2 regions of the Paenibacillus medicaginis genome follow, and region 2 is predicted to be linked to the other one. Evidence: riboswitches for the same ligand, from Rfam matches in the RefSeq annotation. Region 2 holds a riboswitch; the other holds the start of a gene.
What was found. A riboswitch is a leader RNA that binds a small molecule or an ion and turns the genes downstream of it on or off. The one in region 2 is predicted to bind glycine.

Region 1: another riboswitch for glycine. It lies ahead of sdaAB (L-serine ammonia-lyase, iron-sulfur-dependent subunit beta); the one in region 2 lies ahead of gcvT (glycine cleavage system aminomethyltransferase GcvT).

The regions. Positions count from the first base shown of each region.
Region 1 covers NZ_JBHIRY010000019.1:100,285-103,558, reverse strand. Annotated here, with positions in the region: gene sdaAA (L-serine ammonia-lyase, iron-sulfur-dependent, subunit alpha) at 1-588, opposite strand, end outside; gene sdaAB (L-serine ammonia-lyase, iron-sulfur-dependent subunit beta) at 615-1,301, opposite strand; glycine riboswitch at 1,389-1,471, opposite strand; glycine riboswitch at 1,475-1,587, opposite strand; gene ACE5LO_RS18255 (amino acid ABC transporter permease) at 1,671-2,321, opposite strand; gene ACE5LO_RS18250 (amino acid ABC transporter permease) at 2,337-2,996, opposite strand; gene ACE5LO_RS18245 (ABC transporter substrate-binding protein) at 3,069-3,274, opposite strand, start outside.
Region 2 covers NZ_JBHIRY010000018.1:72,493-75,766, forward strand. Annotated here, with positions in the region: gene gcvPA (aminomethyl-transferring glycine dehydrogenase subunit GcvPA) at 1-905, opposite strand, end outside; gene gcvT (glycine cleavage system aminomethyltransferase GcvT) at 946-2,046, opposite strand; glycine riboswitch at 2,138-2,231, opposite strand; glycine riboswitch at 2,232-2,351, opposite strand; gene gcvH (glycine cleavage system protein GcvH) at 2,702-3,097, shown strand.

The sequences.
Region 1 (3,274 bases), on a different contig from region 2:
ATGAACCGCCTGCTCCGGGGTGCCGCCGCGCAGCTCGACCATGGCGCCTGCGGCCATGCCAATGGCGGAGCCGATCTCGGCCTGACAGCCTCCTTCGGCGCCGGAGATAAATGAATTGTTGGCGATCACGTAACCGATGGCTCCCGCCGCGAAGAGACCGCGCACCATGTGCTCATCCGACCATCCGAATCGCTCCTGGGCGCTGATGAATACCCCGGGAATGACACCGCAGGAGCCGGCTGTTGGTGTAGCGACAATACGACCCATCGAGGCATTTACCTCAGAGACGGAAAGGGCATAGGCCATGGCGAGGGCTGAGGCATCTCCTGAGCAGGTTTCACCTGACCGCAGATAATCCGCCACCCGTTTGCCGTCTCCGCCCGTTAAGCCGCTGCGTGATACGGTATTCTCTGTCTGGCCGCGGCGCACGGCTTCCTTCATCACCTCGTAATAGTCGGTCATCTGGCTGATCACGTCCTGGGCAGGGGTGTCCGTCTCCCGGGATTGTTCTTCGATCATTAAAGTGCTGATGGTCTTGGACTCTTGCCGGCAGATTTTGCTGATTTCGTGAAGATGACTGAAACGCATCGCTTATTTTGCTCCTTTATTGGCATTTATGGCAGACGCCTGTTTTTGTTGCGGATATCGATCTTTCTTACTTCGTACATATGGGCTAATGACTGCAGCTGCGTGATGACCTGTTCAGGGACAGCGCTGTCCGTCTCAATTGCGGTTAAAGCCTCGCCGTCCCGCCCTTTGCGGTCCACATGCATATAAGCGATATTGACGCTGGCGGCCCCGAGCCCGGAGGTTACAGCCCCGAGCATGCCAGGCTTGTCGGAATGAAGCAGGATCAAGGCCGGAAGCTCGCCCGTCAAATTGACACGGAACTCATTGAGCTGCTGTACATTTATATTTCCCCCGCCAATGGATGAACCGAGCAGCGTGCGCTGTTCGCCGCCGCGCTGCAGTTCAAAGCGGACGGTATTGGGATGAGGAGCGGGGAGGCTGCTGGCAACAAACTCAAATGTCATCCCGGCCTGCTCCGCCCACTGCTCGGCATCGGGAATGCGGGCATCATCGGTATCGTAATCAAGCAAACCGCTCAGCAGGGCCAGATCCGTGCCATGCCCTTTGTAAGTATCTGCAAAAGAGCCGTACAGCGTCATTTTGGCCTGCTCAGGCACTCCACCGAGCCAGTGCCGGGCCATGCGGCCAAGACGAACGGCACCGGCGGTATGCGAGCTTGACGGGCCCGTCATGGCCGGGCCAATGATGGAGAACACATCCTTGAAGCGCATATCCATTCCTCCTGATCTGGTGCAGTATTCATTTACTTACGTAATATGTAAGCACAAAAAAGGACAGAACAAGGAATAGTCCCTTGTCTCTGTCCTTTGTACCTGAGAGTTTCCGACAGGCACTGGCCCGTCTTACCCCTTGGGTGGCTTCAAAAATGCTCTCTCCAGAGCTGCGTCGGCTGGCGGTACATGTACCTGAGAGATTAACTGCCGGCCGGGTGCCGTGCAGCTTGCTCCTTCGGTGCCCTGTATCCTCCGTGGATCAGGTCTCTCCCGTCAGCTTCATCCGCGGCGGTATTCAGTTCAATGATTCAAATTAAGAGTAAAGGATGGCCGCCAGCGTGTCAATGCTCACTGGCCCATAGTTGCTCAGTGGGTCCGCACTTCCAGCTTCCTGGCAATCAGCGACATGCTATAGTTTACAGCAAAGTACAGGAACGCCGCAAACAGCAGGGCCGGAATAACGTACGACTGATTCTGGGCACCGGCAATTTGTGCGCTGTGCGTCAGTTCAGGCAGCGAGATGATGACCGCCAGTGAAGTATCCTTCATCAATGAAATGTACTGGCTGACCAGGGGCGGTATCATGCGCCGCAGGCCCTGCGGAAGAATGATATGCCACAAGGTCTGCGTGTAATTCAAACCGGACGACCTTGCAGCTTCAATCTGCCCCTTATCGACCGATTTCAGGCCACTGCGCACCACCTCGGCAATCATGGCGCCTTCGAAAATGGACAAGCCGATGATGGCGGACCATTTCAATTCGACATCAAATCCGAGCGGCTTGAGGACGAGGAACAGGAAATAAATGATGAGCAGCAGCGGCAGGTTGCGGATCAGGTCAATAAGGGTGGCAGCAGCCTGCGAGATCACGGGGATTCGAGTATAACGCAGAACCCCGAAGATAATACCCGCGATTGTGCTGATGGCAATGGACCAGATGCCGACTTCCAACGTAAGGAGGAAGCCCTGCAGTATAAATTTGACGTTAGGCCCGGAAAATAATCCAGCAAAATCCATAAGTGGCTTCCCTCCTTAAGTTGTTCTGGCCAGCCGTTTTTCCATGTACAGCATGACAAAGCTGAGCGGAAGGGTGACGACCAGATATAATACAGCGGTGAACGCATAAACGCTGACAGGCAAAAATGTCTCCGAATTGATCCGGTCGGACATCAGCATCAAATCTGCGGCGGCCACGACAGCGAGAATGGATGAGTTCTTGAACAGGTTAATGAACTGATTGCCCATGGCCGGCAGCGCGATCTTGATGGCCTGCGGTAGAATGATATGGATCATCGTCTGATTGTACGTCAAGCCGGACGAGCGGCCGGCTTCCATCTGGCCTTTGGGCACTGTCTGAATGCCCGCCCGTATGGCTTCCGCTATATAAGCGGCGGTATAAATGGACAATCCAATAGTGCCAGAAGCAAAACCGTCAAGGTTGATGCCAAGAGGACCGAGACCCAGATAGAAAATATAGACTGTGATCAACAGCGGGATATTCCGGAAGATTTCCACATAAACGGTACCAAGCCAATTCAGTGGTTTGAAGGGTGCTATCCGGAAAATGGCAATCAAGGCGCCAAGCAGAAAGCTTGCCACAAGAGCAATCAGGCTGACCTTGATGGTGTTCAGGAAGCCTTCCATGTACAAGTCCCAATAATTGAACAGGACATTAACGTCAAAAGTTAGCATGTCGGATCACACCTCCGTTAACCGATGGCAAGCAAGAAGGAGCACGCTGCTGCGGCTCCTTCCGCCATTCTTTTATTCAGGTTTAACGCCAAGCCACTGCTCATACAGTTTGTCATAATCACCGCTTGACTTCAGGTCAGCCAGCGTATCGTTGACCGCCTGCAGCAGATCGCTGGAGCCTTTCTTCACTGCGATGCCGTAGGGTTCGTCCGTGAAGTTGCCGCCTACCAGCTCGAAGTTCGGGTCCTGCTGCTGCATTCCGAGCAGAATGGCGTTGT
Region 2 (3,274 bases):
TCCTTCGTTTGGCCGACGATTCTTCCCGGAATGCGGCGCATATGCTCCTGGGATACGGCGAAATAACCGCAGGTTGGTCCGCCGAGCGAAGAGGAGATGCCAAGCGGCTGCGCATCGCCTACTACAATATCGGCTCCCAGCTTACCCGGCGCTTCAAGCAGCCCGAGCGAGAGCGGATTGGAACTGACCACCAGCAGACCCTTCTGCGCATGAATTAAATCGGCCATTGGCCGGATATTTTCAATAGAGCCGAAGAAATTGGGGTTCTGCACGAGCACGGCGGCGGTATCCTCAGTTACTGCTGCTGCGAGCGCTTCGGGATCGGTCACGCCGTTTTTGCAGCCCACTTCCACAATTTCCAGATTGAGGCCGTGTGCGTAAGTGTTCAGCACTTGACGCGCCTCCGGATGAACGGAGCGGGATACGACGATTCGTTTGCGGCGTGTGGCGGCTGCCGCCAGATTGCCTGCTTCGGCCAGCGCGGTTGCGCCGTCATACATACTGGCATTGGCTACCGCCATGCCGGTAAGCTCACATATATAGGATTGAAATTCAAAAATGGCCTGCAGCTCGCCCTGGCTAACTTCCGGCTGATAAGGGGTATATGCGGTGTAAAATTCCGAGCGGGAAATGACATGATTGATCACGGACGGAATATGGTGATCATAGATGCCTGCGCCCAGAAAGCTGGCATGGGTTTCGCTGCTGGCATTTCTGCCGGCCAGTGCCGACATATGACGGGTCAGAGCCCGCTCATCCAGCCTCGAAGAAACGGGAAGCTCATCCCGGAAACGAATTTTTTCGGGAATATCCTTGAACAGGTCCTCAATGCTGTCTGCGCCGACTGTGCGAAGCATCTCGGCGCGATCCTGCTCGGTCATCGGTAAGTATCTGTGCTGATTCATGACTGCGCTCCTCTCAATATCCGGTCTGTTCCAATTATCTCTATTTTGTGCGTTTGTAGAACGGTGCCTTGACTACCTCGGCTTTGAGGCGTTTGCCCCGGATTTCCACCTCAACCTGTGTGCCAAGCTGGGCAAAGCGGCTGTCAATCAGCGCAAGCCCTAGATTCCGCTTCAGAGTAGGGGACTGTGTGCCTGTCGTCACTTCGCCAATCTGCTCCGATTCTAAGAATACCGGGTAATGTGAACGTGGAATGCCGCGGTCCAGCATTTCCAGACCGACGAGCTTGCGGGGAGTCCCTTGCTCCTTCTGCGCAAGCAGCGCTTCCTGTCCGATAAACGACCCTTTGTCTAGCTTCACGAAAAAGCCCAGTCCCGCCTCCAGCGGGGAAATCGTCGCAGACAGCTCCTGGCCGTACAGCGGCAGCTTTGCTTCAAATCGAAGCGTATCCCGCGCTCCCAGCCCGGCGGGCACCAGCCCGTGGGATTCACCAGCCTGCATCAACCCCTGCCAGATCAACGGGGCATCCTCGGCACGGCAGTAGATCTCGAAGCCGTCTTCTCCCGTATATCCCGTGCGGGATACAAGCGCGGAAGCGCCGAATAAGCCGGCGTGTTCAATAAAGCGGAAGGAGCCGAGCGAAACGACGTTGCTATCTACGGCTACGGTAAGGATAGTGGCGGCTGCAGGACCCTGAAGGGCGAGCAGCGCAGTTTGATCCGATACATTCTCCATTTGCGCATCATCCGGTTTATGCTGCTGCAGCCATTCCCAATCCTTTGCGATATTAGAGGCATTTACGACGAGCATATAGGAATCAACGCCGCGTTTGTAAACAAGCAGGTCGTCTACGACTCCTCCATCCGGATAACACATCAGCGTATACTGGGCCTGCCCGTCTTCAAGTTTGGAAACATCGTTGGTAGTTACGCTCTGCAGGAAGCTTTCGGCTCCTGTACCTGTAACGTTGAATTCTCCCATATGGGAGACATCGAACAGTCCGGCACGTTCCCGTACGGCCTCGTGCTCCTTTTGGATGCCGCTGAACTGGACAGGCAGCTCCCAGCCGCCAAAATCAATACAGCGCACGCCGGAATATCCGGCATACAGCGGGTACAGCGGTGTTCTTTTCAATGCAGTCAACACAATTCACCTCGCACAAGAGTTGGCAGAGCTTATGAAAAAGCAAAAAAGGACAGGCCAAAGAACGGTGCATGGCTGCTCAGCCATGCTATTCTTCAGCTCTGTCCTTGATACCTGAGAGTTGCCCTGCGTGATTACAGGTTTCCCCTTGGGTGACCCGCTGCCGCGGATTCTCTCCAGAGTCGCGTCCGGTAAAGGTCCTTTTGCCTGAGAGATTCACCGTTTGTCGGCTTACTCCTTCGGCGTTACCTGCTGATTCCGCGGGTGCAAGGCAAACACGGGTCTGGTTCACCCTTCATGCTGCAGCCCGCTCGGGCCTGTTCAGATGCCGCCTTGGCGCATCATTTTCCCGGAATGTCGGTAATCTCTCCCTATACGTTCATCCGCTATTTAATCTATAACCATTAATACGCGATCACCGGAAATATGTCAATAAATTTGTCATATTTTCAGGCCTGATTACAAAATGTAAGCAGTTTCTCTTCCTAAAGTGCTTCTATCCGGAAAAAAATACGAGGTTTTCTGTAAGCTATATTGACATTTAAATCTTGCTTGGCTTAATCTTACGTTGAAAACGAGAAGTTGCAAAGAACAGTTTAAGGGAACAATGAAGTGTTTTATGGCGTGAAATTCCAGTGGAAATGGAGCGGTATACATGAGCGAAGTTAAAGAAAACTATTTGTACAGCGAAGAGCATGAGTGGGTAAAAATTACAGATGAAGGAACCTTGCTTGTTGGCATATCCGATTTCGCGCAGCATCAGCTTGGCGACATTGTGTTTGTCGAGCTGCCGGGGGAAGGAGCATCTCTGGAAGCCGGTGCAAGCGTAGGCACGATCGAGTCGGTAAAAACCGTATCTGACCTGTATGCACCGTTAAGCGGCACGGTGATTAAAGTGAACGAGTCGCTGCAGGACTCGCCGGAACTGGTCAACAGCTCGCCATACGAGGATGGCTGGATGCTTGAAATCCGGGTGGATGGCGACGTTAATGACGCGGTGAGCAAGCTGCTGAGTGCAGAGGGGTACAGTCGTCTTGTGGAAGAAGCTTAATGAAACATCCACTCTAAAATAGGATATTTGTCCTATTTACGACTTTTTTCGAGAAAATCGCATAAAGTGTATACAAGCGTATATTTGTTTTTGCAAGTATGTTCTATAAGCATGGCAGCCTGATACCTACATGAGGGATACAGCAGTCATGCTTTTTTGCCGTTTGTCCGAAAAAAA